Chitinophaga varians: one gene and its partner. The protein of the gene in region 1 interacts with the protein of each later gene in a pairwise test. Links are inferred from orthologs where the notes say so. Each region holds a gene or a part of one and is shown in the gene's direction. Other genes may lie near its edges. The genes, in order: ruvC and ruvA.

Region 1 (16,087 bases):
TTCCACCCTATGCATACCGGAAGGCCGCATAAAGTACCAGGCGGCGAAAATCATCAGCGGCAGCAGTGCAGCTGCCACCATCCGGCGTTTCCAGCGGGGTTTTGCAATGGGCACCACTGGTGTTTCCCTCGTCAGATGCATTTGTATCTGCGACCATACCTGTGCTTTATCTGCGGCTGCAGGCCTTATCCGTTCCAGGCTCAGGATAGCGGTCAGAGTTTTCCGGGCGTCTTCCATTGCTGCCAGGTTAGCAGGCGCGCTATCCCGGTAGGCCGTCCAGAAAGCGGTTGCTTCCGGCGTGCCATGCTTCACCCATTCCAGGAAGAAGGCATCTTCCAGAAAGTCCGCTTTGGTAAATAAATGGTAGTTCTGCTCCAATATCAATTCTTCGTTAGCACCACAGTAATCATCACAGGAGAGTAAGTAACAACTAGCCCCGTGCATCTACAGAACACAAGGACGGCGCAAAACACCCCACTTTTTTTCAATTTTTTTATAATTTTTTAATTAAAACTTATAGAAGTACTGATTTCATTGATATTATATCGATATATAATTTTCATATTTTTTTATGATTATATGAATAGGAAGCAACCGGGTTCGGCTATACATTTTTTTGTACTTTTAGCCGATCAACCAGGAGATGGACCTTTTAACAGTATCTGACACTACACTCTGGACAGCCATACAACAAGGCGACGAACAGGCATTTGCACATTTGTATGACCGTTATTTTGAGCGGTTATATGAATATGGGATGCGCCTGCATCCTAATGATGATGTAGTGAAGGATGTGATACAGGAGCTGTTCATCAAACTATGGACGAACAAAGATAATCTCAGCACTTCCGTAGATGCCCGCCCCTACCTGCTTGTAGCGTTGCGCGGCACATTATACAACCGGCTGCGTCCTCGCCGGAACGCAGTAGTGGTAGCCTTCAATCAGCAGGAGCACGACTTCCTGGCACACTTCTCTACCGAACATGCCTATATCAAAAAAGAACAGTTACAGGCACAACAACAGCAATTGTTACAAGCCCTTAACCAGCTCAATGCACGCCAGAAAGAGATATTGTATCTCCGCTACTTCGAGGAACTGGATTATGAACAGATTGCCGTGATCATGGGCATCTCTGTAAAAGGCGCGTACAAGCTGGTGGCCCGCGCACTTAAAAACATGCGTGAGCTGCTGGGCCTATCCACCGCCATCCTGCTGGCGCAGCTCGCAGCCCTGAAAACTGCCATCCATCCTTAGCGGCTTGACATAAAGCCGCACGATTGATATTTTTACCGGCTAAACAGATATAGTATGAGAAACATATGGCTGACAGGCTTGTTATGCCTGCTCATGGGCGCAGCGATGGCACAGGCACCGCTGCAGGTAATGACCTTCAACATCAGGCTGAACACCAACAGCGACAGCCTCAATGCGTGGCCTTACCGGAAAGAAAAAGTAGCATCGGAAGTATTATTTCATCAGGCCAATACGCTGGGCGTACAGGAAGCGCTGTTTGACCAGATGGAAGACCTGCGCCGGCTGCTGCCCGGCTACAAATCCATTGGCGGCGGCCGTGAGGATGGAAAAAACAAAGGTGAATTCTCCGCCATTTTTTACGATACCAGCCGGTTGCAGCTACTGAAAACCGCCACGTTCTGGCTATCAGAAACGCCGGAAGTCCCTGGCAGCAAAGGGTGGGACGCTGCCATTACCCGTATTGTAACATGGGGCCTGTTCAGGGACAAACAAACAAAAAAAGTATTCTATCATTTTAATACCCACTTTGACCACATGGGCAAAACAGCCCGCCGGGAAAGCGCACGTTTCCTGTTACAGCAGGTACATACAATCGCCGGTACTACACCAGCCATTATTACCGGTGACTTCAACGCCACGCCCGATGACGAGCCGATACAGGTAGTCATGGACACCAGCAACCCGCTGCATTTCACTGACAGCAAAAGCATCAGCGCCACGCCCCATTACGGCCCTACCGGCACATTCAACGGATGGCATGCTGCTGAAGTGGACGACCAGCCTATTGATTATATTTTCCTGAAAGGGAAATTCAAGGTGCTGCAACACGCGTCCATATCCCAGACATGGGGCGGCCGCTTTGCTTCCGACCATTTTGCCGTACTGTCACGTTTAATCCTGCAATAAATAGCAAACAAAGAAGGCAGGGAGGCCGCAAGCATTCACCTCCCTGCTTCTTTGCAAGTTTTTTACCGCATCAGTTACATTGACAATCAATCGTGGGTATGATCAACGCTCATGCTGTTTTCCAGCGCGTCCACCACTTTGTTGTGCAGATTACCATTGACGTCTACACTGATTTTAAGTTTTCCGTTGGTAAAAGAGCCAGTGAAGTCACCCACCTGCAGCTTGGTCAGGATCAGGTCCATAGAGATTTTGAGAGAGCCTTTCCAGTCGATGTTTTTGTCTGTTACCACCACATCTTTTCCGTGGGCCTGTAATTCAATCACGCCGGACAACAGGATTTCCATCGGGATTTTCTTTCCGTCCCAGGTGAGGAATCCTATTAATCTGACAGCAGGGTTGTTTTTGTCTCCTTCCACTCTGGCGTATACTTTCACCTGTTGGTAAGTGCCCAGCGGAATTTTGATGGCGCCCAGCTGAGCAGGGATCTGTTTGAGATCAATCTGACGGTCTGTCTTTAATCTGAATTCCAGTTCATCTTTACCGCGTTTGGCATCGAAGCGGATTTCCCGCAGGCGGGCAGTGGCGGTGTCCCACGTAATATCAAATCCACCGGAGCTCTTGGCCATAGAAGCGTCGCCGGTAATGGCAGACAAACGGCCCGCAGCATCGGGTGTTAAGGTGTACGTTGGGTTAACCGCAGCGATTTCGTAGTTGATAGATGTAGAGTCCTTCACATCAGGCGTTGGCTGCTGATCTGGCCCCGACATGTCTTTTGAACATGATGCGAGCATCATGGTTGCAATGCCAAGCGCACCGCAGAATTGTAGGATTCCGGTTTTCATATTGATATGGTTTTAAATGACTACTTGGGGAAATATTGGCCATAAAAATAAACAAGAAATTCGAAAAAAAAACTGATTAAGTATTAATTAAACATAAAAAATCCGGTTGAGCTCACTCAACCGGATAAATATATGATGGCCGTCCCTATTGGAAAGCAGGCATTATGCGTGTATGCGTTAACGTTCTACCGGCATATGCAAGAGACCGCCTCTATCGTTCAACAGGCACTATACGTGTAGGCGTTGACGTACCATTCACAATAGTCCCTGAACTAACAGCGATGGCTTTAATAATGTCTGTAATATTTTTAATATCAAGGGTTGATACTTCATCTTTCACAGTATGATAGAACTGGTCTTTATCAATCTGCGTGGTAGAGATCGTATGTGCAGGCACTCCTACCTTGGCCAGGTTGGCGTTGTCTGAACGATAGAACAGGTTCTGCTCCGGATAAGGATCGGGATAAAAACGGAATTCAGATCCTGCCAGGTTCTTTTGCAGAATAGTACCAAAATCTGATTTTTCAAATCCGGTAATAAACGCGCTGTTCTTACCAAATTTGGACTCCTTACCGATCATTTCAATATTAAACATCGCCACCACTTTGGCAGGGTCCATATGCCCGGAGAAATAAGAAGAACCGTAACCTCCCATCTCCTCTGCGGTGAAAGCCACAAAAATCAGGGAACGCGCCGGATGTTTCTTCTTAAAGTAATTGGCGAGCATGATCACCGCGGTAGTACCGGACGCATCATCATCCGCTCCGTTGGCGATGCTGTCGCCTGCTTCAGCAGGCAGTATCCCCAGGTGGTCATAGTGACCGGAATAGATCACATATTCATCCGGTTTGCTTTCGCCTTTGATCATACCGGCCACATTGGTGAACTCCTGCGCCCTTACGCTGCGGGTTTGTTCCACGGACCAGTTGTCCTGCGCTGTCAACGGTTCTTTCTCCAGCACCAGCACCATCTGCCATTTAGCGGTATCTGCAGGCACTGCCTGTTCACTGGCGTACATCCTGCTGGAGATACTGCCCTCCAGATTGGCGATATAACCGCTCAGCGAAGGGGCCAGCCATACGATCATATTCTTTTGCAGCGACTTGCGTTTGCCCAGTGCGGCGCGCAATTCATCAGGGTTACCGGCACGCATCTCCGTGCAGGTAGCTGTGTCCCGCCGCAGCTGTATATGCCGTGAAGGCCCTACTGCCACTACAGGCCAGTCTTTGGCCGTACCGTTGACGGTCATCGCAGTGCTTGTGGTGTGAAGTCCGTAATAGCTAAAGCGTTGCAGATAAGATTGCTCACCGGGCAACGGCAGCAGGCCAGCTTTTTTAAATTCATCGCTGATAAATGCAGCGGCCTTGTCAGACCCGGGTGTTCCGGACTGGCGGCCCTGCATATCGTCAGCAGCCAGCGTGTTGATAATACGGGCAACTTCTTTTTGCGGTATCTGTTGACTGTAGCCGGTGGTGAGCATACACCCCGCAGCCAATGATAAGATCAGTTTTTTCATGAGCGGTTTTGTCTGTTGTATTTCGTTCTGGTTGTTGTTTGGACAGTTGGATAGCTGTTGCCTTACAAACCTGTAAGATAACATCATCTCGTTTAATTGCCTGCAATGCTACCATTTTTCCGGCGGGATGCATTAACACCTTTGTAGGATAGTGATATAATAAAGCATGATGATGCCAGGGACTTTTCAGGATACACTGCCGCAGCAACGCCGTATCTGCTGGCAGCAGGGTTGTGTCTATAGGCAATAAATGAGCGTTGACGATATGTGTACTGTACGTGGCCGTCTTCCGGTGCTGGTCCACTACTACAATTGTATCCCGCAGCCAGTCCGTCATATTGCTTTCCCGCAGCATGGCGTATTCCTCCCATATATCAATATTCAGGGAATCACCTGTAACATGGGCTACAGACGACATATCCACCGTTGCCGGTGTTACAGCCTTTACACGAAATGACGCACCGCGAGCTTTCCATTGGTGGCCCGGCTTTAATTTATGAGGCTGGCGCTTAAACAGCAGGTTGAGGTCATCATATACATGTACGTATATCATACTGCGTAAGTAGTCCAATAACCTGGGAGGCAGCTGCCAATGCTGTTGGGCATTATCCACCACAGCAGCTATGCCATCGATTTTACCTAGCCATTCATGATCCGTCACGTTCAGTACTACCGGCTGATTCAGCAAAGCCATCGTCACCATGACATCTGAGTCCCATGCCGTCCAGGTAGCAGGATCGGAACTTACAAAATGGTACCTGCCCCGGAGGTTTTCTGTACTGTCATCGGCATACAACAGCGTACAGGAAAGCAATGCATGGTGTTTATCAGCCGCTAGTACGGTAATATCATAGATCCTGTCAGTGTAACTATAGGCAGGCGGGTGAAAACTGGTTGCGACGCGGTAGCGCCAGTGGTCATATTTATGAAAAGTATTTTGTCCATGCAGAGGCAGGTAACAAAAAAACAACAGGCCTATACAGGCCACCAGAATGGTAAGAGGGGATTGCTGGCGCATAGTATAAACGGGATTGGTTGAAAATGAGGGTAGCACAATGGGGCTCACCATCTTCAATATACAGTAATCGGGTTAATATAATTTGGTATTTTTGATGAGTATTATGTCCAATCCGAACTTAAGACCAGAAGAAAATAAGCTCAGTGCCGCTGAGAAAGAGTTTGAGAACAGTATCAGACCCCGGGAAATCGTTGATTTTTCGGGACAGGACCAGATCATCGAAAACCTGAAGATATTCATCAAAGCTGCCAAAATGCGCGGGGAAGCGCTGGACCATGTGCTGTTCCACGGTCCTCCGGGCCTGGGTAAGACCACGCTGTCACGCATTGTGGCCAATGAGCTGGGGGTTAATATCCGGGAAACTTCCGGGCCGGTAATCGAAAAGCCCGGCGACCTGGCCGGTTTGTTGACCAATCTGGAGGACAAAGACGTGCTGTTCATCGATGAGATACACCGGCTAAGCACCGTGGTGGAAGAATACCTGTATTCCGCCATGGAAGATTATCGTATAGACATTATGATTGATACCGGGCCTAATGCCCGCTCCATACAGCTCAACCTGCACCCTTTCACACTGATTGGCGCCACTACCCGCTCGGGGCTGCTCACCGCTCCCCTGTTGTCCCGTTTTGGCATCAAGTCGAGGATGGAATACTACAATGCTGCCACGCTACAGAAAATCATCTGGCGGGCGGCAGGGTTACTGGGCTCTAAAATCACATCTGACGCTGCCGGGGAGATTGCCCGCCGGTCCCGTGGCACGCCCCGTATCGCCAACGGGCTACTGCGCCGGGTACGTGACTTTGCCATGGTGATTGGCAACGGCGTCATCGACCTTGAAATTGCGCAGCTCAGCCTCAAAGCCCTCAATGTAGATGAATATGGTCTTGATGAAATGGACAACCGCATTTTGCAGGTCATCATCGAAAACTTTAAAGGCGGTCCGGTAGGCATCACTACCATTGCCACCGCAGTGGGCGAAGAAGCCGGTACGTTGGAAGAGGTATACGAACCGTTCCTGATCCAGGAAGGGTTTATCAAACGTACGCCCCGGGGCCGTGAGGTAACGGAAAAGGCATATGTGCACCTGGGGAAAACGCCGTTCCGGGGAGGCAGCAACCTGCTTTTCTGATCCCTGATTGCCTGAATAGTGGCCGACGTCCATGGTTATATAAGATCATAGCGGGCTACGTCATTATATTTAAAAGAAATGCCCCCATTGCATGTCAATGGGGGCATTCCTTTATCATTAATTAAATTGTTATCGGTCAAATCATGGCCATCACGGGTTCTCTTTCACTACCAGTCTGAATCCGTTCCCGTGAATGTTCACGATTTCGATGTTCGGGTCGTCTTTCAGGTATTTGCGGAGTTTGGCGATATATACGTCCATACTGCGGCCGTTGAAGTAGGTGTCGCTGCCCCATATCTTTTTCAGCGCCAGTTCCCTGGGCAGCAGGTCGTTTTTATGTTCACAGAGCATGTGCAGCAGCTCGTTCTCTTTAGGGGAGAGCGTGTGGCTGTCGCCGTTATGCGCGAGGGTACGTAAACGGGAGTTGAAGGCGTAGGAGCCTACCTGGAATTCGTGCTGCTCTTCTTCTTTGCTGTTCAGTTCCTGGTTGCGTTTCAGGATAGCTTTGATTTTGAGCAGCAGCAGTTCGCTATCGAAAGGTTTGGAGATATAATCATCGGCTCCCAGCTTATAGCCCTGGATGATGTCTTCCTTCATGGTTTTGGCGGAGAGGAAAAACAGGGGGATATCAGGGTCTACGTCCCGGATTTCTTCCGCCAGTTTAAAGCCGTCCATATTGGGCATCATAATGTCCAGCAGGCAGATGTCGAATTTTTCGCGACGGAAGGCAGCCAGTGCCAGGATACCGTCGCGGCATAATTCCACATCATAGTCATTCAGTTCGAGGTAGTTTTTAAGTACCATGCCCAGGTTGGTGTCATCTTCCGCCAGTAATATTTTCGGTTTACGTTCTTCCATAATCATAAAGGGTTGATTATAACAAATATAAAGTTTTTCTACGGCACGAAAGGTCGTTAAAATTTGGACGGTGGCGCCCCAAAGAATTGTTAAATCTATTCATTTTCAGGGCGGTAAATATTTTATCGTTGTTTTATCAACGAGGTGAAGGGGTGCCGGAGGTTGCTGTAGTTGACCATGTCCACGATAATATTCCCTACGGAGATGGGGCTTTCCACCCGCAGTGGCACCTTATTGGCGTCGTCGCTTACCCATACGGTCATTTTCTCTCCACCTTCAAAGATGGTGCCTTTGATCAGCAGCGGTTTGAATTTGATAGCCCTGAATTTGCCGAAGCGGGTATTGATTTCTTCCTTTCCGAGGTATCGGATATAGATATTATACACCTGGTCATCGAGGAACATGGCGAAGGGGATTTTATCTCCCTCCTGGTACCTGGAGAAATCGATATTACGGGCGTAGTAGATGGAGCTGATCACGTCCTGTACACAGGGAGGCACGGTAAAGGTGCCGTTGGTGCTGACAGCCTGGTGAGCGGCCTGATTAAACACCACGTTATTATAGATTTTGTACCCGCCTTCGTTCACATTGCGGAGAAACTTCAGTGGCTGCATGGTAGCGGTATCCAGCCAGGTTTCGTATTTATCGCGTACTTTGAATATCCAGTCATAGGCACGGAAGGTGCGGCCATCGCCGGTAATGTGGTATACGTCGCGGTTGGCAAAACGTTCCAGGGCTACGGTAAAGACGGCCTCGCCGGCACCTACGTACATTTTACCGAGGTTATACATCACTTTGAGGGTGATACTTTCGCCAACATTGAAACTGGAATTACGGATAGAACAGAAGTCATTTTGCGCGTGAGCGGGGGTTACACAGGCGAAGCATAAGAGAATTAGCAGAAGGTACCTCATTGCGGGAAGCTATTTGTCCTTAAATATTTTTACACCGAGGAGCAGCACACTTCCAATCACTGCCGGCAGACAAAGGTTGATTAACCAGATACCTCCCGTGGCTGCTATAATAACGGCTGTATTGGTACTGAGCAGTCCGAGGAAGTAAATGCTGACTTTCCCACGGATTCCAAGTTCTGCGATAGCGATGGTAGGCACCATGGCCATTACAAGGTAGATGACGCTATTCAACAGGAAAGCCTGCCACCACAAAAACTCCAGTCCCAGCGCGTCCAACAAAATCAAATACTGTGCCGAGAAGACCACGTAGCGGGCGGCTGAAAGCAGCAACAGGTAACGTAAATCCCCTGCAGAATAACGCACAATAATTTGTACAAAGACCTTTGCTTTTCGCAGGAACCTGACTTTTTCGAATACAGCCAGAATAATCTGTAGCCGAAAATATAACAATATCGTCAGCACACAAATTACTACCAGTATACCAAACACAATTTTCTCCCAGAAGTTCGGGGGGAAATAGCTGTTTTCCTTTACCAGCGTAAAGTTATTGAGATAATAGAGCATGCCTATTAACCCAAAAATAACAGTCACAATGAGCTGGCTAAAGCTTCCTACAATAGTGGCGGCAATGGCTTTGAGCTTATTGTGGTTCTTCAGGTACAGGATGCGCCCACCGTATTCGCCTATACGATTAGGGGTGTTGATCGAGAACGATACCCCCGAAAGGATGGCGCTGAAAGCCCTCATAAAAGAGATAGGTTCCAGGGGGCGGACCAGCTTCTGCCACTTTTTGGCTTCCAGTCCCCAGTTGAAAAACATCAGCACCAGCACCAACAGTAATCCTATCCAGCCCTTCTCCTGCAGCGTTCTGCTCATATGCGCCAGCGACTGTTCCAGGTTCTCGCGATGGGCCAACTGATGATAGATAGAGTAACCCAGCCAGCCAAAAAGCACTGCTCCTAATAAGTAATTGAGAATTATTTTGGTACTTTTGTTCAGATATCAAGATTTTTGCAAAAATATACTGTGGTTGGCAAACAAGGCAAAAATAATTCTAGGCATTGACCCCGGCACCCTGGTTATGGGGTATGGACTGATCCACGTGGAAGGCAAAAAAGCCAGTCTGATAGAAATGGATGTCCTGAAATTATCCCGGATGAAGGACCATTACGAACGCTTACAACTGATTCACGCCCGCGTAAATGAATTGATCCGGCAGTTCCAACCAACCAGCTTCGCCATTGAAGCGCCTTTCTTTGGGAAGAACGTACAAAGTATGCTAAAGCTTGGGAGAGCGCAGGGCGTGGCCATTGCCACTGCTATGCATGCCGGTTTGCCGGTAACAGAGTACTCCCCAAAAAAAGTGAAACAGTCGGTCACCGGCAATGGCAACGCTGACAAGGAACAGGTGTGGCTGATGCTGCAACGCATTCTCAGTATCGGTGAACGGCCTGATTACTTCGATGCAACTGATGCCCTGGCCGTGGCAGTCTGCCACTTCTACCAGGAAAGCAGCCCGCTCGCCGCTGTAAGCAAGGCTAAAGGATGGGAACAGTTTTTGCAAAAACACCCTGAAAGGATTTCGAAATAGCCAAAAAGGTTATTTCATAAATTCGTAAAATGTAGTTACTTTGTTTGAAATTGTTCATCCTGAATAAACGGCTAACCCGGCAAAGGCCGGAAAATTAGCATCACTATGAAAAATGACCATCATTTGTTAAGCATGAATTGCGCAACAAGCTTTTTATTAATCAGCATCAGGCAAATATGAAAGCAAGAATCCTATTGGTGGAAGATGATGAATATATTGGTGCAGTTACAAAGAAGCGGTTGGAAGAAGCGGGCTACGATGTTGTGCACAGTATAGACGGCCAGGCCGCGTGGGAGCAGTTCCAGTTACGCACTTTCGATATTTGTTTGCTCGACGTGGTAATGCCTAAAAAAGACGGCCTCACGCTGGCGCAACAGATCCGCACAGTCAATGACCACATTCCTATTCTCTTCCTGACTTCCAAAAACGAAAAAGAAGACCGTATCGCCGGCCTCCGGACCGGGGCTGATGACTATATCAGCAAACCTTTCAGCATGCAGGAACTGATCCTGCGCATAGAAGTGTTCCTGAAAAGGACCAGAAGCCAGATAGCCAAAAGAAGCACCACGTTCGCTATCGGCAAACTGATGTTTGACTATGAAGACCTCCGCCTCTACAACGAAACCGGAGAAATCTCCATTTCCCTTACCCAGAAAGAAGCCGAATTGCTCAGATACCTGTGCGAAAACCCCAATAAAACACTGAAAAGGGAAGATATACTATCCCATGTGTGGGGTAAAGACGACTACTTCCTGGGCCGGAGCATGGATGTTTTTGTGACCAAACTAAGAAAACACTTCAAGTCTGATCCACATGTAAAACTGGAAACACTGCACGGTGTCGGATTCCGGTTCAATATCCCTGTGAAGTCATAATTACTACAGCTGCGCTACTATCTGTTCCTGGATTGCTTTAAACTCCTCCTCTGACAGTTTCAGCTTGCCGCGCGAAAAATTCATGTCTTGTACAGAATTAATCGGAATCAGATGCATGTGCGCATGAGGCACTTCCAGCCCCACCACACTCACACCTACCCGGTTACAAGGCACCACCCGCTCAATCGCCTGCGCAATAGGCTTGGCAAATACCAGCCACTCCCTCAACAAATCATCCGATACGTCGAAAAACTTGTCCGTTTCTACTTTGGGAATCACCAGCGTATGCCCCTTCATCAACGGAAAAATGTCCAGAAATGCATAAAAATGCTCATTCTCCGCAATTTTATAACTGGGTATCTCGCCTTTAATAATCTTAGTGAAGATTGTCATATTGTGTTATTTTATTATTTATTTATTTGGTTATTTAATGAGCGGTTTTATTACATCCTTAAAATAAGGAAATCTTACATCCCCCAAATATCAAAATAATAAAATAACAAAATGAAAAAGGGGCTGCATCACTGCAACCCCTTCCATATGGTGATTCAGCAGGACCCGGGGATCATACTGAAATACTGTCAATCTTGAATTTAATAACACCATTAGGCGCCTGCACCTCTGCAATGTCACCTACATGCTTGCCCAGCAGCCCCTTGCCAATCGGTGAGGTAACAGAAATCTTGCCCGCCTTCAAATCAGCCTCTGTCTCAGAAACGAGTTGATAGGTAACCGTCTTCTTGTTGGCTGTATTGGTAATGGTAACCTTACATAAAATAGATACTTTGGATGTATCGATAGCATCTGCACTTACAATGCGGGAAGTGGCGATGGCCGATTCCAGCGTTGCAATTTTAGCCTCGTGTATACCCTGCGCTTCTTTGGCGGCATCATATTCGGCATTTTCCTTCAAGTCCCCCTTTTCCCGTGCCTCAGAAATAGCACGGGCAATCTCTGCACGGCCCTTCGTTTTAAGAAGTGTGAGCTCGTTCATCATTTGGTCCAGGGTCTCTTTCGTAACGTAGTTTATGCCAGACATAACCTGCTTGTTTTTTATGGTTATAAGAAAAAAAAATCAACGCCTCCATTTGCACAGAAGCGTTGTTTACGGGTGTTATTGCAAATATAATAAATTCCGGATAAAGAAAAAAAAGCACCCTACCGAATCAAATTGATTGAAAATCAACAATTTAATTCAGGACTCAGGAACTCCGGACGAGCTCCTACAGGATATTTAGCTTCTCCAGCACGATACGCGCCATTTTAATGCTCGCTTCGTGGGAATAACCGGCTATATGTGGCGTCACCACTACATTCCGGGCCTTCAGCAACCAATTCAGCTGCTCTTTTTCGTCCGGTGTATAGGTGCTCAGTTTTTCATTTTCCAATACGTCAAGACAGGCACCGCCAATAATGCCCTGCTCCAGGGCGGCAATCAGATCGGTGTTGTTCACCAGCTTGCCCCTGGCAGTGTTCATAAACCAAACAGGCTTGTTGAACGACTGAAAAAAGGCCATATTGGCGATATGCAGCGTTTCCTCCGTCAGCGGCAAATGCAGGCTCACCACATCGGCTTTGGTAAAGATATCGGTCAGGCTGGCTTCTTTCACATCGGCCGTACCAAAACCTTTTTTGTATTTATCATATGCCAGGATGTTCACATCAAAACCTTTGAGCTTGCGTGCGAAGCTGCTGCCGGTATGGCCGTAACCGATAATGCCCACGGTCCTGCCGTTCAGCTCATACCCACGGTTACCGTCACGCTCCCAGATACCTTCGCGCAACTCTATATTACTACGCAGGATATTATTGATCAGGCAAAGCAACATCCCCACAGCCTGTTCGCCCACAGCGTCCATATTGCCTTCCGGGCTGCTCACGCAGTGAATGCCTTTGCTTTCTGCATAAGGCACGTCTATCAGCTCCATACCGGAGCCCAGCCGGCCTATCCACTGCAGCTGCCGGCCATGGTCAATTATTTGCTTATCTACCCGTATCCGGGTGGTCACAATCAAACCCACACAATCCTGGATGGCACTGTACACGCCATCGTAAGAGATAGAAGGCTCATAAACAACTTCAAAGCCCTTGTTTTGCAACTGGTCCGTTAAATATGGATGTACTTTAGCGGTAATTAATACTTTTCTGCTCATATCATCTTATGGGATAATGCTGCAAATTCAGCAACAGTCAATTCTTCAGCCCTCTTGGTAAAAATCGGGTCCTGCAAAGTTTCCTTGTCAAACAGGGGTTTCAACGGATTACGGAGCTGCTTCCGGCGCTGATTGAAGGCTGTTTTCACCAGCACGGTGAATTTCCGCTCAGAGGCAATATCTGCCGGCTGCTCCAGCCGCGTAAGCCGGATAACGGCCGATTTCACTTTCGGCGGCGGATTAAAACAGTTCTCATGCACTTCAAAGAGGTACTCCACTTTATAAAAAGCCTGCAACAGCACGCTCAGAATGCCATATTCCTTGCTCTTATGCGCTGAAGCAATACGAACAGCCACTTCCTTCTGGAACATCCCCACGGCCACGTCCACATGCTCCCGCCATTCCAGCAAACGGAACATGATCTGTGTGGATATATTGTACGGGAAATTACCGATGATGCGGAACTGGCCTTCAAAAGGCAAGGCTGTCTCAAGAATACTCTCGTTGATCAGCTTGCCCTGAATGGCAGGATAGGTCTTCTCCAGGTATTGTACTTTCTCTGTGTCCAGCTCCACGGCCTTAAAATGAATGCCTGGCAGCTGCAACAGGTACTTGGTGATGGCCCCGCCACCAGGCCCCACTTCCAGCACTTGCTGGCCTTCAATTACAGGTAGGGACTCCACAATCTTCCTGCACATGTTCTCATCTGTGAGGAAATGCTGTCCCAGCGATTTTTTTAATGTATACATGCGTGGCTGCAAAGATAAGCCTGTTTCTGCCAAAGGCGTAATATTTTCTCCCGCAAACTGGCTATATTTGCCTCTCATTGGAGGCAATATCAGTATGAGTACACAGACCAACAAACCGGTTATCGGCATCACCATCGGTGATATCAACAGCATTGGCGCAGAAATCATCATCAAAACCTTTCTCGACGCAAGGATGATGGAGTTCTGCACGCCGGTGATCTTCGCATCTAATAAAACCATCAACTTCTACCGGAAGCTGATGAACGAAAATAATTTCAACTACCAGTCTATAAAGGATTTCACCCGTTTGAACCACAAGCAGGTAAACGTCTATAACTGTTGGGAAGAAGAGGTGCAGATCACACCGGGCGTACTCAACGAAGCCGGCGGCAAATACGCTGCCCGTGCACTGGAAGTGGCCATCCAATGCCTGAAAGACGGCCATGTGCAGGGTCTGGTAACAGCCCCCATCCATAAAAACAATATACAAAGCCAGCAATTCAACTATACCGGTCATACGCCTTACCTGAAAGCAGCCTTCAATGCCAAAGACGTACTGATGTTCATGACCGCCGATAATATGCGCGTAGGCCTCCTCACCGAGCATGTGCCCATTGCGGAAGTCTCCAGATATGTCACTAAAGAAAATATCCTGGCCAAGCTGCAACTGATGAAGGAAAGCCTGATAAAAGACTTTGGTATAGACAAACCACGTATTGCAGTGCTGGGGCTCAATCCCCACGCAGGAGACGAAGGCCTGATCGGCAAGGAAGAAATTGATCAGATCATCCCGGCTATCCGTCACGCAAAAGGCAATGGCCTCCTTTGTTTTGGCCCCTACAGCGCAGACGCGTTCTTCGCCCGGGAAATGTTCCAGCAGTTTGACGGCGTACTGGCCATGTACCACGATCAGGGCCTGATACCCTTTAAGTCCCTCGCCAGCGGCGAAGGCATCAACTATACGGCAGGCCTCAATATTGTCCGTACTTCACCGGACCACGGCACCGCCTTCGATATCGCCGGTAAAAACCTGGCCGATCCCAACTCTTTCAGACAAGCCATCTTCACTTGCCTTGATATCATCGAACAACGGGAACGTTACGCGGAAAATACCCGCAACCCGCTGAAGAAAACAGAACTGGCTTCTGAATAAAATACCAGCTACTTCGATTTGCCCACTTTCAGGTAAGCCTGAATGGCATGCACATAATTCTCAAATGCTTTCCTGCCCGCAGGCGTAATCTTACATAACGTCTGCGGATAGTTGTCCCTGAACTGCTTGATCACCTCTATATAAGAAGCATCCCGCAATTTATTGATCTGTACACTCAGATTACCGGCAGTTGCATTCGTCTTCTCCTTCAATAGCGTAAACTCCGCTTCTTTTTCACTCAACAAAACATTCATGATCGCCAACCGCAATTGTGAATGAAGTACCGGGTCCAGATCTTTAAAATCCATAGCATTTACACATTTAGATATCTTATTATTTTTTATTTGATTTACTGATCTTAAAATAAAACCATCTCAAAATCAGTAAATCAAATAACGAAATCTCAAAATAACCCAATAACCAGACTACTGGGCTTTGGAGAGCAGCTCTTTCGCGTAAGGTTCGCCCCAGTGTGGCGCAATAGCGCTTTCCGGCTTAAAGGCCGCATACTTCTGCAGCGCTGTTTCCAGCATTACCTTAGCTTTTGATTTGCTGCCGCCAAACTGTTCCGGAGTGAACAGCAGCGACTGGCCCAACAACAGGTACACACGCGGGTTTTCGGCATTGTATGTTTTAGCCAGCTCGATCTGCTGACCGGCTTCCATACCGTATTTCATGCCTCTGCTGGCCGGGTCTACCATCAGCCGGGCTGAAGCCACCAGTGAACGGATACAGGCCACTTCAGAGCTCTTCGGGTTTAATGTTTCGGCTTTGTCCAGGTTGGCGGCAGCTTTGTCCGCCACTTCATCAATCTTGCCTTTGTCCTGTCCCACAAAGCAGGACATCACCTGGCAGTAGGCGGCATAATAATACGGCAGCCACTGCGTTTTTTCTGCTTCCGCGATGCGTTCAAAAGTGTTGATTTTGGCTACGAGCGCATCAGGAGCAAAGCTGCTGCTGCTGTCCAGATCAGCCACTTGTTTGGACATAGCGTCCTGATATTGCGCGGATTGCGCTACGGCGACTGTTGCCAGCCCGCCAATCATAAAAAGGGAAAGGAGTAAACGTTTCATATGTGTGTGAATTATAAGTTATTGATAACGTCTTGTCTTCTGTCTATACCGA
Region 2 (16,064 bases), 1.7 Mb from region 1 along the record:
TTCAATGATGCGGTCCAGCAGCAGTTTGCCAATGCCCTTGCCGCGCCATTGTTCTGTCACCACCAGGTCTTCCATGTACAGGCGGCAACCTTTCCAGGTTGAATACCGGATGTAAAACAGGGCAAAACCTACAATCAATTCTTTACCGTCCGCATCGGCGGCAGTGGCTACAAAGGCCTTCCATACCGGATTAGCGCCAAAGCCTGCCTCTTCGAAGTGAGCAAGGCTTACGGTTACTTCCTGTGGTGCTTTTTCAAATTCCGCCAGCTCGCGGATAAGTTCCATCAACCGGGGACAATCTTCTTTTCGTGCAATCCTTAACGTTATATCTGCCATGTGGTGTGTATTTACGTAAGTGAGTCGGCTATTTGTTTCAGCGCTTCGGGCCACCAGTCTATCTGCCCCCATTTTTTACCAAAACGTACAATGACGGCCTGTTTCCGGGGAGAGATATAAATCAGCTGGCCTTTTACGCCCAGCGCAAAATAATCAAAATTATGGGGATCTGTTTGGTATCCCCACCAGAGGTATTTGTAGTAGCCGTGAGGACTGCCGGCCCATTTGCAAAGCGGGGGCGTCATGCGTGACAGGTAGGTTGTTGTGTCAGCAGTATGCACAGGCCTGCTGGTAGATTCCTGCATCCAGTCTGCCGGAATAATGGAGCGGCCGTTGAGCTGACCGTTTTGCAGGCATAACTGTCCAAACCGGGCAAAGTCGATGGCCAGTGCATTGAAGCCGCTTTCCATTTTGGCGAAGCCGGAGCGGCGGCTGTCCATGCTCCAGGAGGCGCTGGCTTCGGCGCCCATAGGCTGCCAGATTTTTTCGCTGAAATAGGCAGGTACCTGCTGACCGGTTGTTTTCTCCAGGACCATGCCCAGTAGCAGGAGGTTGTAGTTGTTGTAGTGGTACACCGTGCCGGGTTCTTCTTTCAGCCTGGCTTTCAGGGCCTGGTCGCGCAGCCGGAGGCCGTAGTACACACGGGCATCGTCTGTCCACGGAAACACGCCTTCCCGGTAGTCCAGCCCGGAGCACATCTGCAGGAGGTGGGAGAGGGTGATCTGGCGAAACCCCTGCTGGTCGAAAGCCGGCAGGTAGCGGGCCACAGGATCATCTACCGAATGAATGGCCCCTTCGGCAATAGCGATGCCAACAAGGGCGGACGTCATGGATTTGGCTACAGAAAAGGAGGTGTTGACAGATGTCCGCTGATAGCCGTTGAAATATGCTTCATAACGGACCTGGCCATGCTGCAGCACGATGCAGGCGGTAGTGCCGGTTTGGGCCAGCAGATCGGGCAGCGGGGCCTGTTTCGGCTGGCCTCTGAACTTCCAGGAGATAGTGGGCAGCAGCATTTTTTCCGGGGCCGCTTCCAGCGGGAAAATGGTACTTCCATTGGCAATAGGGGCATTGGCAAAACGTTTGTAGTCGTCGATCTTCGGGATGTTCCAGCACACACAGCGACAAAGGTAAGTGAGCGTATCCATCATATTTCAGGTTAGGGATGGCAAAGATCGCAAGTAAATTGACAAACAATATTGTAATTTGTTGAAGAATCATTAGGATTTGAAAAAATAACCTTTTGTCCATGAAAGAAATCCTGGTGCGGCTTGCATCATATAACCACCGGGCCAATCAGCAGCTGGTGGCGGTCATGTTGAAACTGAATGCAGAACAGGTCATGCAGGACCTTGGAGGTAGTTTCTCTTCCCTGTTTAATACGGTCTGTCATGTGTGGTGCCGGGAGAGTATCTGGTACCAGCGGTTACAGCTGACGGAGCAGCCGGTAGACCCCACGGCGGCTTTCAGCGGCACTTTTGCGGAGGCTTGCCAGGCCTGGCTGCGGCAGTCGCTCCAGTTGCAGGAGTGGGTACAAAGGGCCACTGAGGCGAGATTGAGCCATACCATTGCGTTTACGCCCCGTAAAGGTGAACAGGTAAAGTTGCCCGTACAGGATGCAGTGATCGATACCTGCAACCACAGCACTTTTCATCGCGGGCAGCTGGTACATATGTTGCGCCAGCTGGGCGTTAACCGTATTCCTGCTACAGACTACCACCGTTTTAAGCCTAAAAAGTAGGCGATTTATATTATTTTTACCTCATATACGCAGGAAAAAATTCCGTTTTATGAATGCTGCTTCTTTTTATGCTCAAGCCCCGAAACACCTGGTGGCAGTAGATTGTATCATCTTTGGTTTTGACGAAGGTAAGCTGAAGTTACTGGTGATGAAGCGAAAAGTGGCTCCCATGGAGGGCGAATGGTCGCTTGTAGGTGGTTTTGTGCAGGCGGAAGAAAGTACCGACGACGCTGCGGCACGGGTGCTCAAACATACTACCGGCCTGGAAAATATCTATATGGACCAGCTGCACTGTTATGGTGATGTAACGCGTGATACCGGCGCCCGGGTTATATCTGTGGCGTATTATGCGCTTATCCGCATCAGGGACCATGACCGGCCGCTGGCACAGGAACATGGCGCCCACTGGCTGGAACTGCATGAAATCCCGGCGTTGATATTTGACCATAACCGCATGATCAACGACGCGCTGGTACAACTGCGTAACAACGCCCATTTCCACCCCATCGGATTTGAACTGCTGCCGGAGAAGTTTACCTTGTCACAACTCAGAAGCCTGTACGAAGAGATATACCAAAAGACACTTGATAAGCGTAACTTCCGGAAGAAAATATTGTCATTGGACGTGATGGAGAAGCTGGAGGAAAAAGATAAAACCTCTTCCAAAAAAGGCGCACACCTCTATCGTTTCGACCCCGCACGGTATGAAGCACTGATGCGTAAAGGACTGGTGTTTGAGATATAGTCAGTGCCGGATGAAAATGAACAAAATGAACAGCCATGGGTGGCACCCTGTTCGCTGTATTATTTTTACTTTTCCGGTTGAATTATGATGATCCTCAGACGATATATGCTGTTGCATATGTGCTGGTTGTTGTTTGTTTTCCCGAGATTGCTGCATGCGCAGCATAAAGAGATCGGCAGGATCAAATCACAACTGCCGCATATAAGTGACAGCGTAACTTATGTAGATGCTCTCAACAGACTGGCGGCGGTGTACCAGGCCTGCCAGCTGGACAGCTGTGGGCGTTATGCGTCCATGGCGAGGGATATGGCCGTCCGCATCGGTTACCCTTCCGGCAAAGCCCGGGCGCTGCGTAACCTGGGTAACTACTACACCCTTCGTCCCCACCGTTACCTCTCTTACCTGTTTTATAACGATGCCCTGGAAGAAAGCCGCAAGGCCGGCGATTCGGTCAACGTGTCACAGGTGCTGATGAACATCGGCATCTATCACTATTTTACCGGGAAATATGCATCTGCCAATGATTACGTGGCCCAGTCACTGAAGCTTACCCGTCAACTGAAAGAAGACTCGCTGCATGCCCTCGGGCTGGGCAACTATTACGCTATCAATTATACCGACAGCAGTGCCCGCGATGCTGCTGCCCGGGCGTTACAGGAAGCCATCACCCTGGCCGAGCGGTACCACGATATCCGTGAACTGCTTTATATCCGGCTGCTGCTGGCCAATGAAGACTATGTGGCGGAACGGTTTGATGCCGCCAAACAACGGGTACGGCAGGTGCTCGACACAGCTATAAGAGACGGGTTCGAATATTATGCCATGCGTGCCTCTATGGAACTGTCAGAGTACAAGAGCCGGCTCGGTGAGCCCGACTCGCTGGTCTATCTCCAGGATGCTGTAACGCATGCTGTCGCCGGCGGATATGTAGGCCTGCTGTTGCCGCAGGTGACACAACTGTACCAGTATTTCCAGCAACGGAAAGATACCTTGCAGGCGGCCCGCTATAGCCGTATAGCCCTCAATATCATGCAGCAGCAACAGGATGATATGCAACAGGGGGAAATGGACTATATCGCTTATTCGCTGCAGGACCAGACACTGGACTCCCTGAAGATGCAGTCAGACCTGCAAAAGACAGCACTGCAGAAAACAAGGCTGGCACAGCGCTACTGGCAGTACCTGTTCATCTTCGTGGTGGCCATTATCATACTGCTGATGGTGCTCACCTGGTTCCTGATACGATCGTACCGCTCCTCCCGCCTGCGTTCTGTGAGGCTTACCCGCGTGAAAACCGAGATCGCCGCCGCCAATGAAGTGCTGAAAAAAAACGATGACTTCAAAAACAAACTTATCTCCCTGATAGCGCACGATTTCAGAACACCGTTATACAACATTATCGATATCACCGGTTTTGTGAATGAAGATATCCTTACCCCTGAAGATGCTACCAGCATGGTGATGGAAGTGGAACAAACCGCCACCGCCACGCTGACTGTTTTTGAGGAAATACTGAGTTGGATGCGGACGCAATTGACAGGTTTTGTGTACCGGCCGCATTCCTATGTGCTGACCGATATGCTGGAGGTGTCTGCCCGTAATGTGCAACATCTGCTGCGTGAAAAAAATATCCGCATGGAACTGGTTGTCCCGTCAGGACTGACAGTGCAGGGCGACTTTGAAATGCTACAGTTTGTACATCGTAATTTTTTGCATAATGCCATTAAATTTTCACCGGAGAAAGGCGTAATAACGATCATGGCCCTACGTAAAAACGGCTATGTGGAAGTTTTTTTCCGGGACCAGGGACCAGGCATAGATCCGGTAGTGTTGCCGGGACTTTTCACTTACAACAGTGAAAGCTATGCCCATAAGCGGTCCGGCAAAGGGGCAGGACTGGCGCTGATCATATGCCGGGACTTTATTGATAAAATGAATGGTGATGTAGGAGCCGTTAATAATGACCAGGGCGGAAGCACCTTCTTTTACCGTGTGCCGGAAATTGATGTTTAAAAGGATACAGCAAGCATGATAAAAGCGTTTGTGCGTCAACGTTATATAGCCATAGTCATGACAGTTGCCTGGCTGCTGTTACTGCCGGTGCTGCAAAGCAGGGGGCAGGCGGCCGTATTGCCACGTTTGCAGCGTGATCTGGCACAGCAGCGTGACAGCGCCGGCTACGTGTCCGTATTGGGCAAAATCGGCGCATTATACGCCAGCATCAACCTGGACAGTTCATTTTATTACGCACGCCAGGTGCTGGAGATAGCCAGCCGTCAGAAAAACCTCAAAGGCCTGGCTGACGCCAATAATATGCTGGGATGGTATTACACGGCCAAAACAGATTATAACGTTGGCATACAGTATGCCTATAAAGCATTGTTACTCAACGAGCAGCTGGGTGATTCCGCGCAGATGGTGCGCTCGTTGAACATCATCTACGGCTGTTATAAAAATTCCGGTCACCCGGCAGAAGCCAACAATTATTTCTACCGTGCTTTTCATATAGCCAACCGGCTGCCGCCGGATAAAGACTCCATAACAGCTACCATGCTGGTCAACTATGCCTGGCGTTTTTTTAATGACAGTACCAGAACAGATTCCGTTCGCCTGGTATTGCAGCGGGCGGCGGCTATCCTGAAGAAATATCCCGACAGCAGGGCCGGTTTTTATGTGGCGGCTTTTGAAGCCGATCTCCTGGTACGGGCCGGCAAAGGGAAAGCGGCGGAAGAGCGGATATACACCCTCGCCGATCTGGCGCAACAGAAAGGAATGCCCTATGTGGCCATGGACATGTACGGACGGCTATACGATTATCAGCGCCTTGGCTACTTTGCAGACTCCACCCGTTACCAGGAGCAGGCATACGAAGTGGCCCGGCAATCGGCCAGCATGGAACTGAACCTGTACTGGCTGGGAAGGCTGTATGATTATCACCGCAGTCATCAACAACCGGACAAAGTAGTGTACTATGGGAATGAAATCATGCGGCTGGCAGCGATGGACCGCTATCATAACAATCACCACGAAGCGGCTTACATTGATTTCTTCCTGAAAGAAAAAGCCTTGCAGGCTTTATCACTTGCTACCAGGATACAGCAACAGGAGCTGGAAAAAGAGCTGGCAGAGAAAAAGAACCGCGCGCTTATCGTCAAAGGACTGCTGATGATCATCATCCTGCTGATATCCCTGTTTGGCAGCCGGTACCTGCATTACCGCCGCTGGAAACAACAGGAAAACGCACTGGAGCTCAGTTATGTGCAGCTGGCCAAAAACAATGCAGCCCTTACAGAGAACGATGTTTTTAAAAACAGGTTGATCAGCATGCTGGCAACTGATTTCAGGACGCCATTGCACCATATCATTGCTGTGGCTGACCAGTTAAAGACCGGCACGCTCACACAGCCAGAGGTAGTAAGCCTGTTGAAACAGATTGGCAACGCCTCCCGCAAAACGCTGGACGCGTTTAATAATATCCTGAAGTGGCTGAGGCTGCAGCTGTCGGGGTTTGTATACCAGCCCGTCACCACGGAGCTGCTGCCGGTAATCGTGGAAGCGCTGGAGCCGTTGCAGGAAGAAATCCGGGATAAACGGCTGACCATCGTGAACCGTGTTGGCCCCAGGATTACCGTTATTGCGGATAAGGAGATACTGCAACTGGTAAACGTGCAGTTGTTGCAGGTGGCCGTCAGCACGGCGAGGCCGGGCACCTTGCTGCTGATCTCTACCTACGGTGAAAAAGGAAAAGTGACAGTGCGGTTTATGGTTGATGGCGGGGCCGCTACCGGTAAACTGCTGGAAGAACTGAAAGACAAGGAACACAATATTTTTGCGTTAGGTATTATTATCAGCCGGGACTTTATGCACAAGATGAAGGGAGGCCTGGTGGTGGAAGAGGAAGACAACGGGTTTCTCATGATGGAGTATACGATTTGATCCTGTAGTTATCCTTTCAACGTATATGCGTCAGTGTTGTATTACCGCTTTAGCATGCCTGCTATGCTGGCAGCTGACAGCGCAGGTGCCGCAAATGCCGGAACTGCGCCGTGAGTTGTTGCAGCAGCGTGACAGTGCCGGTTATCTGGCAGTGCTGGGGAAGATCAGTGCGTTGTATTCCGTGATAGACGTGGACAGCAGTTTTCAGTACGCACTTAAAGTCCGCGATATGGCAGCCCGGCTGCACAATGCCAAAGGCCTGGCCGATGCCAACGATCTGATAAGCTGGTGTTATGCCCTGAAAACAGATTTCGGCGCGGCAGGTATCTACGCCTACAAAGCCCTGAAAATACATGAACAGCTGGGCGATTCCGCGCGGATCGCCAAAACGCTCAGTAATATCTATGTGTACTATCGCAATATGGGACGGCGCGAGGACGCCAATGATTATTTCTATCAGGCATTTAAAATGGCCAGCCGCCTGCCTCCCGACAACGACTCCGTATATGGTATCCTGTTAGTCAACTATGTTATGCGTTTTTACAGGGACAGTACCCACGCGGACTCTGTTCATTGGGCATTAAAGCGTGCGCGGCGGGTGATTCAAAAGTATCCGCGTTCCAAAATCAGTTTTTATGTAGACGCTTATTCGCTGAACGACCTGGTGGAGAAGGGGCAGGGCCGTCGGGCGGAAGAAATGATTTATCAGCTGGCAGACAAGGCCCTGCGCAGTGGGATGCCTTATGTAGCGATGGACATGTACGGGCGGCTGGATGATTTTCCCCGCATGGGTTATCATCCCGATACCGTACGGTACCAGGAGAAAGCGTACCAGTTAGGAGTGCAAACCGGCAGTATAGAACTGAACCTTTACTGGCTGGCACGGCTATACGATTATTACACGCAGAAAAAAGATGCCGCGCGCGTAGTGCAGTATGGCCGGGAAATTATGCGGCTGGCGGCAGAAAAACGTTATCAGCCCAATGCCCATTCATTTGACTATATCAACATTTTCCTGAAAGAAAAGGCGGTGACAGATTTACGGCGGCAGAACCGGCAGAGGCAACAGTTACTGACGGCGGAGCTGACAGAATCGGCCAATAACCAATTGATCGTAGTGGGCATACTGATCGTGGTGGTATTGTTCCTGGCCTTTTACCTGGGACGGTACTGGCATTATCTGCGATTAAAGCAGCAGGACGAAGCCCTGCTGCGGGGATATCGCGAAATGGCGGCCGCCAATCAGGCATTAACAGAGACAGATGCGTTTAAAAATAAGCTGATCAGCATACTGGCACGGGATTTTAGGGGGCCATTGGTGCATTTGACCGAAGTGGCGGCGCGGTTTAAATCGGGCAACCTGTCGAAGGCGGAAATGGCTTCTTTTTTAAAGCATATCAGTGTCACTTCGGGTAAAGTGCTGGAAGTTTTTGACAAAATTTTAAAATGGCTGCGGCTGCAATTGTCCGGTTATCGTTATGAGCCGGTACGTTGTTTACTGCTGCCGCTGATGCAGAGCGCACTGGAGCCGCTGGAGGCGGAGCTGGCGCGGAAGCGGCTCATCGTCAAAAATTATATTCCCGCAAGTGCTTCCGCATTGACAGACGAGGAGATGTTGAAACTGGTGAACATACAACTGCTGCAGATAGCTGTGGCCGTGGCATTGGCCGGCAGTATGCTGGAAATATCCGTTGACCGGACAATGGCGCAAACAGAAGTATATATCAGGGTGAAGACAGGAGAGGATGCCCGGTTTGTGCTGGAAGGACTGGAAAACTGGCAGGACAACGGCCTGGCATTGGGGCTGGTGATCAGCCGTGACTTGATGAAGATGATGAACGGCTATATTATAGCAGAAGGCCAGGAACATTCGTACCTGGCCTTCGGGTATATTTTACCGTGAAAAATTACTTACCGAATTTTTCGCCGTCGTAAGCCCATTTAATATAGCTGGCGCCCCAGGTGAAACCACCGCCGAATGCGGCCATAATGATGTTATCACCTTTTTTCAATTGTTTTTCGTAGTCCCACAGGCACAAAGGAATAGTGCCGGCAGTGGTGTTGCCATAGCGGTGAATGTTCATCATGACCTTTTCTTCCGGCAGATTGATATACTGCGCGGTGGCCGCGATGATGCGTTTGTTGGCCTGGTGCGGAACAAGCCATGCGATATTTTCTGCATTGAGGTTGTTACGTTGCAGGATACCATTGGCTGCTTCGGCCATGTTGGAAACAGCGTATTTGAACACCATTTTACCTTCCTGGTATACGAAGTGTTCGCGGTTCTGTACTGTTTCGATGGTGGCTGGTTTTACGGAGCCGCCGGCTTTCATGTGCAGGTATTCGCGGCCATGGCCGTCGCTTTTCAGGATGCTGTCCATCAGGCCGTATCCTTCGGTGTTAGGCTCCAGCAGTACGCCACCGCCGCCATCACCGAAAATGATGCAGGTAGTTCTGTCTGTATAGTCAATGATAGCGCTCATTTTGTCGGCGCCAATCACCATTACTTTCTGATAACGGCCACTTTCAATGAACCGGGCGCCGGTGTCCAGTGCGTACAGGAAACCGGAGCAGGCAGCACTGATGTCGAAACCGAATGCGTTTTTAGCACCGATTTTATCTGTTACAACATTGGCTGTGGCGGGGAAGGTCATGTCAGGGGTTACAGTAGCTACGATCAGCAGGTCGATGTCTTCAGGGGTAATACCTCTTTTCTTGCAGATTTCCAGGGCGATAGGTACACATATGTCGGAAGTGCCTTTCCCTTCTCCTTTGAGAATTCTTCTCTCAGAAATGCCTGTTCTGGTCAAAATCCACTCATCTGTTGTGTCTACCAGTTTTTCCAGTTCCTGATTGGTCAGCACGTAATCAGGAACATATCCACCCACCGCTGTGATAGCGGCCGTAATTTTATTCATATAAACTAAATATGTGTTTAAATCGAGGCGTAAAAATACGATATAAACGAATATTTCCTAAAAAAGTCGCATATGAACACGTTAAAGGCTTGTCAATCCGTTAAAAGTTAGCATCTTTGTCGTTTATTGACACAGGGGGTAATTATTCCTCTTTTTTCGTAAGTTTAAGTAAATTATCGAACCTTTACCTTCTATGATCGCTTATTTGGATGGAAAATTGACTTATAAGTCACCAGCTCTTGTTCATATGGATGTGCACGGAATAGGATATGAAGTTCAGATCAGTCTGAACACCTATTCAAGGATACAGGGCCTGGACAGCTGTAAATTGTTAACCTTCCTGCAGATCAAAGAGGATGCGCACACGCTGTTTGGTTTTTTCGAGGAAGCAGAAAAAAACCTGTTCCTCTTATTGATCAGCGTATCGGGAGTAGGCGCCAGTACGGCGAGAATGATGTTGTCTTCTCTTCAACCGGAAGACATCCAGCGGGCCATCATGATGGAAAATGAAAAAATGCTGGAAGGAGTAAAAGGCATAGGGGCCAAAACAGCCAAAAGAATTATTCTGGAACTGAAAGACAAGGTAAAAAAACAAAAGGATACCGTCGGATTACAATTATCTGCTACCGTAAACAATACAATGCATGAAGACGCGTTAAATGCTCTGGTAACTCTTGGCATAGCCCGGAACATGGCGGATACGGCAATCCAGAGAGTTATGAAGAACGAACCACTATTGCAAAACTTGGAAGAGCTGATCAAAAAGGCCCTGAAAAGTTTATAATTTATATCAAGACCTCTATAAAAACCTATTTTTCTTGGCAAGAAAGACTTATTATGGCGCTTTTGCAGTAATAGGAATTGTATCTTTTATCATTGTTGACACCGCCGCAAGGGAACGATCCGGGAATTTTCATTTTTTGAGCAGAACGAGTTGGAAGTCGGATACCACAATTACTGGTAATACCAAAATCGATACTACCGGGAAGAAAGATACCTTGAAATATCCCCTGAAGGACAGGCGCGGCCCCAGTATAGCTGATCCGGCGTCCAGGAATGCTATAGACCTGAACGATCCGGCCAACATCAACAAAACAGTAGAATACGATCCCGTTACCAAGCAATACACCGTTACGGAGAAAATCGGTAATCAGAATTACCGTAACCCCACTTATATGAACTTCGATGAGTTCTATAAGCTCCAGTCAGCGCAAAGTGAAAGAAATTACTGGCAGAAAAGAGCCAGCGCCCTGGGTAACCTGAACCAACGGGGCAACGGCCCGCAGCTGTATAACGGCAGCAACCTCTTTGACCGCATCTTTGGCGGCAGTAAAGTGGATATCCGTCCCCAGGGTAGCCTGGACCTCACTTTCGGCTATCAGGGCCAGAACATCAAAAACCCGGTACTGGTGGAACAAGCCCGGAAAAACGGAGGGTTCAACTTCGATATGGGCATCAACATGAACGTGACCGGCCGCATCGGGGATAAACTGAAACTGATCACCAATTATAACACCCAGTCCACCTTCGATTTTGAAAACCAGGTGAAACTGGAATATACCGGCTATAACGATGAAATTATCAAGAAAATAGAAGCCGGTAACGTAAGTTTTCCCCTGCGTAGCTCCCTCATATCCGGGATACAATCGCTCTTCGGGGTGAAAACCCAACTGCAGTTCGGCCGCCTCACCGTCACCAGCGTACTGTCCAACCAGAAATCGCAGAAGCAGAACCTCATGCTCAAAGGCGGCACCATGGTGCAGGACTATAACATCCGGGCCGACGAATACGAGGACAACAGGCACTTCCTGCTGGCACAGTTCTACCGCGATACCTTCAACTATGCAATGTCTAACCTCCCCATTATCCGCTCCCTGTCCAATATCACCAGGATCGAGGTGTGGGTGACGAATAAAACAGGGGCCACCACTCAAACCCGCGACATCGTGGGCCTGATGGACCTCGGGGAATATAAACCCTATAATCCGGGGATCAGGGTAAACACCAGCTCGCATCTGCCAGACAGGGCCACCAACAACCTGTATGAAAGCCTGATCAGCGACCCCTCCAGCCGTAATACCAGCATCGTCGTAAGCCGGTTGCTGGCTTTGGGGCTTAAACCGGTATCGGAATTTGAAAAGACATTCGCCCGTAAACTGGATTCCACAGAGTATACGGTCAACAAACAACTGGGCTTCATCTCCCTTAACCAACAGCTGCAGCCGGACGAAGTACTGGCGGTGGCTTATCAATATACTTACAATGGCCGTACCTACCAGGTGGGTGAATTCTCACAGGACGTACCGCCAGACCAGAACAACAGCGCCAACTCCCCGGTACTGTTCCTGAAACTGCTCAAAGCCACATCTGCCCGTCCGGCACTGCCTATCTGGAAGCTGATGATGAAAAACGTCTATGCTACCGGCGCCTTCCAGGTAAACAAGGAAGACTTTAAAATGGACGTGTTCTATAAAGACCCCGGCGCAGATGGCAGGCCTCCGAGCGATAAACGCTACCTCCCCGACGCCAAAGGCGATTACGCCGGCGCTCCGATCATCACAGTACTAAACCTGGACCGCCTCAATAACCAGCTGGACCCTCAGCCGGACGGTGTGTTTGATTACGTGGAAGGATATACGATCAACTCCCTGACCGGCAAGATCATGTTCCCCATGCTGGAACCTTTTGCTGACGGCCTCAAGAAAGCATTCGGCGGCGATGGCACCCTCGAAAAACAATACCTGTACCGCGTACTGTACGACTCCATTAAGGTAGTGGCACAACAGTTCCCGCAACTGAACCGCTACGTGATCCGTGGGTCCTATAAATCAGCCAACTCATCGGAAATCAACCTGGGCGGCGGTATCACCATCCCCCCCGGCTCCGTGACAGTTACCGCCGGTGGCCAGCTGCTGCGGGAAAACGTGGATTACATCATCGACTATAACCTCGGCAGGCTCAAAATCATCAACGGCGGGGTGCTCAATTCCGGCGTACCGATCAACGTGCAGTTTGAAAACAACGCGCTGTTCGGACAACAGGTGCGGAACTACTTCGGTACCCGACTCGACTACCTCGTTAATGATAAACTCAGTATCGGCGGTACGATCGTCCGCATGACGGAAAGGCCTTACTACCAGAAAGTGAACTACGGGGAAGACCCTATCAAAAACACGATGGTAGGCCTCGATGTGAACTATGCCTCTGAATGGAAAGGCCTGACCCGCTTCCTCGATAAACTGCCCAACTACAGTACCACCGCACCTTCCAGCGTCCTGTTCACCGGTGAGGTGGCCCGCCTCTTCCCCGGTCACAGTAAACTGATCAACCAGGCCGGCAGCAAACAGGGTACCGCTTATATCGATGACTTTGAAGGCGTGAAAAGCGGATATGACCTGAAGTTCCCGGCCACCAGCTGGGCGTTGGCCTCCACGCCGAAAGGCGCCACCAACGCGGCAGGCACCATATTATTCCCCGAAGCGGAAGTAAGCAACGTATTGGAATACGGTAAAAACAGGGCTAAACTGGCCTGGTATATCCTGGAGCCTACCCTTCAGTTACCGAAATCACCCAACCTGCCGGCAGGCATCACGGTGGACGACCAGTCAGATCCCCGCGTGAGGCTCGTTTACCAGAAAGAAGTGTTCCGTAACCGGTCTACCGACTTCGGCCAAAGCCAGCTCAGTACCCTTGACCTGGCCTACTATCCGACAGAAAGAGGCCCGTACAACTTCACCAGCAGCCCCACGGCCATGGACCGCGATGGTAAACTGGCCCGCCCGAAAACAAGATGGGGCGGTATCATGCGCGCCATCGACAACAGCGACTTTGAAACAGCCAATATCGAATATATCGAGTTCTGGATCCAGGACCCCTTCATTAAAACACCCGGTAGCAACGGAGGTTCCCTCTACTTCAACCTGGGTAACGTTTCTGAAGACATCCTCAAAGACTCGAAGAAATTCTTTGAAAACGGTATGCCCGACCCCCGGCAGGACCCGAATAAAATCGATTCCTCCAACTGGGGCCGTCAGCCTAAGTTCCAGCAACAGATCACACAGGCCTTCGACAACGACCCCAACATCCGCTCCTACCAGGACGTGGGGTATGACGGTCTGAAATCTTCTGACGAAGCAGCTTTCTTCAGAAAGTATATGGACACGATGGCGATGAACTTCGGCGGTTCTCCGGTATTTCAACAGGCGCAGAGAGACCCGGCCAACGACGACTATAAGCATTACCGCAACGCCGATTACGACGCTGCCCGCGCCGGTATCCTGGAGCGCTATAAAAATTACAGCAATCCGGAAGGCAACTCACCAGTGTCTGACCCGAAATCCACTTTCTCTACCGCAGCCACCAATATCCCTGAATCAGAAGACCTGAACAGGGACAACACCATGAATGAAACGGAAGAATACTTCCAGTACCGCGTAGACCTCAAACCGGGTATGACCGTAGGTACCAATTACATCGTGGATAAAATTGACGCGCCGGTAGATCTGCCCAACGGTCAGAAAACTACCGAAACATGGTACCAGTTCAAAGTACCACTGAATCAGTTCAATTCAAAAGTGGGCAACATTCCCGACTTCAAGTCCATCCGCTTCATGCGTATGTTCCTCACTGATTTTGCTGATCCGGTGGTTGTGCGTTTCGCCAAACTGGAACTGGTACGCAGCCAGTGGCGCCGTTATATGTACGAACTGAAACCCGGTGATCCTATACCGCTGGACCAGACCACTACTTTTAACTCTTCTGCCGTTAATATTGAAGAAAACTCTTCCCGCAGCCCTATTCCTTACGTGCTGCCGCCGGGAGTGGTTAGACAGAATACTATCAGCACCAATAACACTACGCTGCAGCTGAATGAACAGTCTTTGTCTGTTCAGGTAGGCAACCTGCAGGACGGCGAAACCCGCGCGTTGTATAAAACGCTCAACATGGACCTGCGCCAGTACAAGAAAATGGAAATGTATGTCCACGCAGAAGCCGTAGGTTCCGCCACCGCGTTGAAAGACGGACAGATGCAGGCCGTGATCCGTATCGGTAGCGACTTTGTGAGCAACTATTACGAGTACCGCATTCCGCTGAAAGTAACTGCCTGGAATTCCAAATCACCTATTGAAATCTGGCCCGACGGCAATAATATGCAGCTCATTATGGAGCGCCTCAGCCAGCTGAAACAGAAAAGGAACATGTGCGATTCCTGCTCTCCGCTGTTGCCCTATCCGATGACGCCGGTGGCCGACGAATTCGGCAACTTCATGTCTGTAGTAGGTAACCCCAGCCTGGGAGACGCGCGCACCATGATGATCGGTGTGACGAACCCGAAAGACGACGGCATGCCGCATTCCGCGGAAGTATGGTTCGATGAACTGCGCCTTTCTGATTTCGATGAAAAAGGTGGTTATGCCGCCCTGGGCAGACTGGACCTGCAACTGGCCGACCTTGGCACCCTCTCGCTGTCCGGAAACATGCACACGGCCGGTTTCGGTAATATCGACCAGCGGGTGAACGAACGTTTCCGTGACAACTTCCTGCAATACGATGCTGCGGCCAACCTCGATCTGGGTAAACTGCTGCCGAAGAAAACAGGTATGTCTATCCCGGTATATGCCGGTTATTCACAGTCAGTCAGCAATCCGGAATATGACCCTTATGACCTTGATATTAAACTGAAAGACAAGCTTGCGCTGGCGAGGTCCAGATGGGAGCGTGACTCCATCCGCAAAAATGCGCAGGACTTTACCTCTATCACGAGCCTGAACTTTACCAACGTCCGGAAGCTCAATATGCGGCAGGGCAAGCGTCACCTGTGGGATATCGAGAACTTTGACGTCAGTTACTCGTTCTCGCAGATCAACCGTCATAACCCGCTTATCCAGAGTGATCTGCTGACCAAGCACCGCGGCGGTATCGGGTACAACTTCGCTGGTCAGCCGAAATATATCGAGCCGTTCAAAAAACTGATCAAAACAAAAACACACTGGCTGGACCTCATACGCGATTTTAACGTCAACTATGTACCGTCTATTATCAGTTTCCGCGCAGACATCATTCGTCAGTTCGGTGCTTCCCGTATCCGTAACGTAGGGGGCGACGTGAAATACCAGTTGCCCGAAACATATGACAAGTACTTCACTTTTGACCGTTACTATACCCTGAAGTGGGACCTGACCCGCAGCCTTAATATAGAGTTCAACGCGGTGAGCAATAACCGTGTAGATGAACCGGCAGGCAGGATCAATACCGGGGCTAAACAGGATACCATCTGGCGTAACTTCTTTAAAGGTGGCCGTTCCGTGAACTATATGCATAATGCCAACTTCACGTATACGTTGCCTACTGCCAAGTTCCCGGCCCTGAGCTGGACCAACGTGGCCAT

Evidence for each region.
Region 2: the proteins of ruvC (region 1) and ruvA interact in binary tests that used the Escherichia coli proteins (3 or more experiments, as listed by UniProt). The link is inferred for Chitinophaga varians from one-to-one orthologs.

Annotation. Positions count from the first base shown.
Region 1 is NZ_JABAIA010000001.1:3,425,376-3,441,462, reverse strand. The notes cover bases 8,454-11,251. They hold ruvC (crossover junction endodeoxyribonuclease RuvC), read left to right. Parts: upstream 8,454-9,471; coding sequence 9,472-10,032; downstream 10,033-11,251. Other genes in these bases: HGH92_RS14060 (HIT family protein), read right to left, coding at 10,911-11,251; HGH92_RS14065 (response regulator transcription factor), read left to right, coding at 10,209-10,907; HGH92_RS14075 (lysylphosphatidylglycerol synthase domain-containing protein), read right to left, coding at 8,454-9,419. In the rest of the region: HGH92_RS14120 (FecR family protein), read right to left, coding at 1-378; HGH92_RS14115 (RNA polymerase sigma factor), read left to right, coding at 644-1,255; HGH92_RS14110 (endonuclease/exonuclease/phosphatase family protein), read left to right, coding at 1,310-2,161; HGH92_RS14105 (hypothetical protein), read right to left, coding at 2,248-3,003; HGH92_RS14100 (M28 family peptidase), read right to left, coding at 3,215-4,519; HGH92_RS14095 (hypothetical protein), read right to left, coding at 4,410-5,537; Holliday junction branch migration DNA helicase RuvB, read left to right, coding at 5,641-6,669; HGH92_RS14085 (response regulator transcription factor), read right to left, coding at 6,820-7,527; HGH92_RS14080 (DUF3108 domain-containing protein), read right to left, coding at 7,650-8,441; more of HGH92_RS14075, read right to left, coding at 8,451-8,453; more of HGH92_RS14060, read right to left, coding at 11,252-11,300; transcription elongation factor GreA, read right to left, coding at 11,473-11,946; HGH92_RS14050 (NAD(P)-dependent oxidoreductase), read right to left, coding at 12,131-13,060; 16S rRNA (adenine(1518)-N(6)/adenine(1519)-N(6))-dimethyltransferase RsmA, read right to left, coding at 13,057-13,887; 4-hydroxythreonine-4-phosphate dehydrogenase PdxA, read left to right, coding at 13,877-14,962; HGH92_RS14035 (winged helix-turn-helix domain-containing protein), read right to left, coding at 14,971-15,270; and 2 more genes.
Region 2 is NZ_JABAIA010000001.1:1,732,035-1,748,098, reverse strand. Bases 8,890-11,664 are described here. They hold ruvA (Holliday junction branch migration protein RuvA), read left to right. Parts: upstream 8,890-9,869; coding sequence 9,870-10,460; downstream 10,461-11,664. Other genes in these bases: sprA (cell surface protein SprA), read left to right, coding at 10,597-11,664; HGH92_RS06975 (beta-ketoacyl-ACP synthase III), read right to left, coding at 8,890-9,676. Outside these bases: HGH92_RS07010 (GNAT family N-acetyltransferase), read right to left, coding at 1-336; HGH92_RS07005 (serine hydrolase domain-containing protein), read right to left, coding at 348-1,487; HGH92_RS07000 (DinB family protein), read left to right, coding at 1,586-2,077; HGH92_RS06995 (NUDIX hydrolase), read left to right, coding at 2,127-2,822; HGH92_RS06990 (tetratricopeptide repeat-containing sensor histidine kinase), read left to right, coding at 2,907-4,835; HGH92_RS06985 (sensor histidine kinase), read left to right, coding at 4,851-6,758; HGH92_RS06980 (sensor histidine kinase), read left to right, coding at 6,784-8,661; more of HGH92_RS06975, read right to left, coding at 8,666-8,889; more of sprA, read left to right, coding at 11,665-16,064. UniProt on the Escherichia coli protein: The RuvA-RuvB-RuvC complex processes Holliday junction (HJ) DNA during genetic recombination and DNA repair.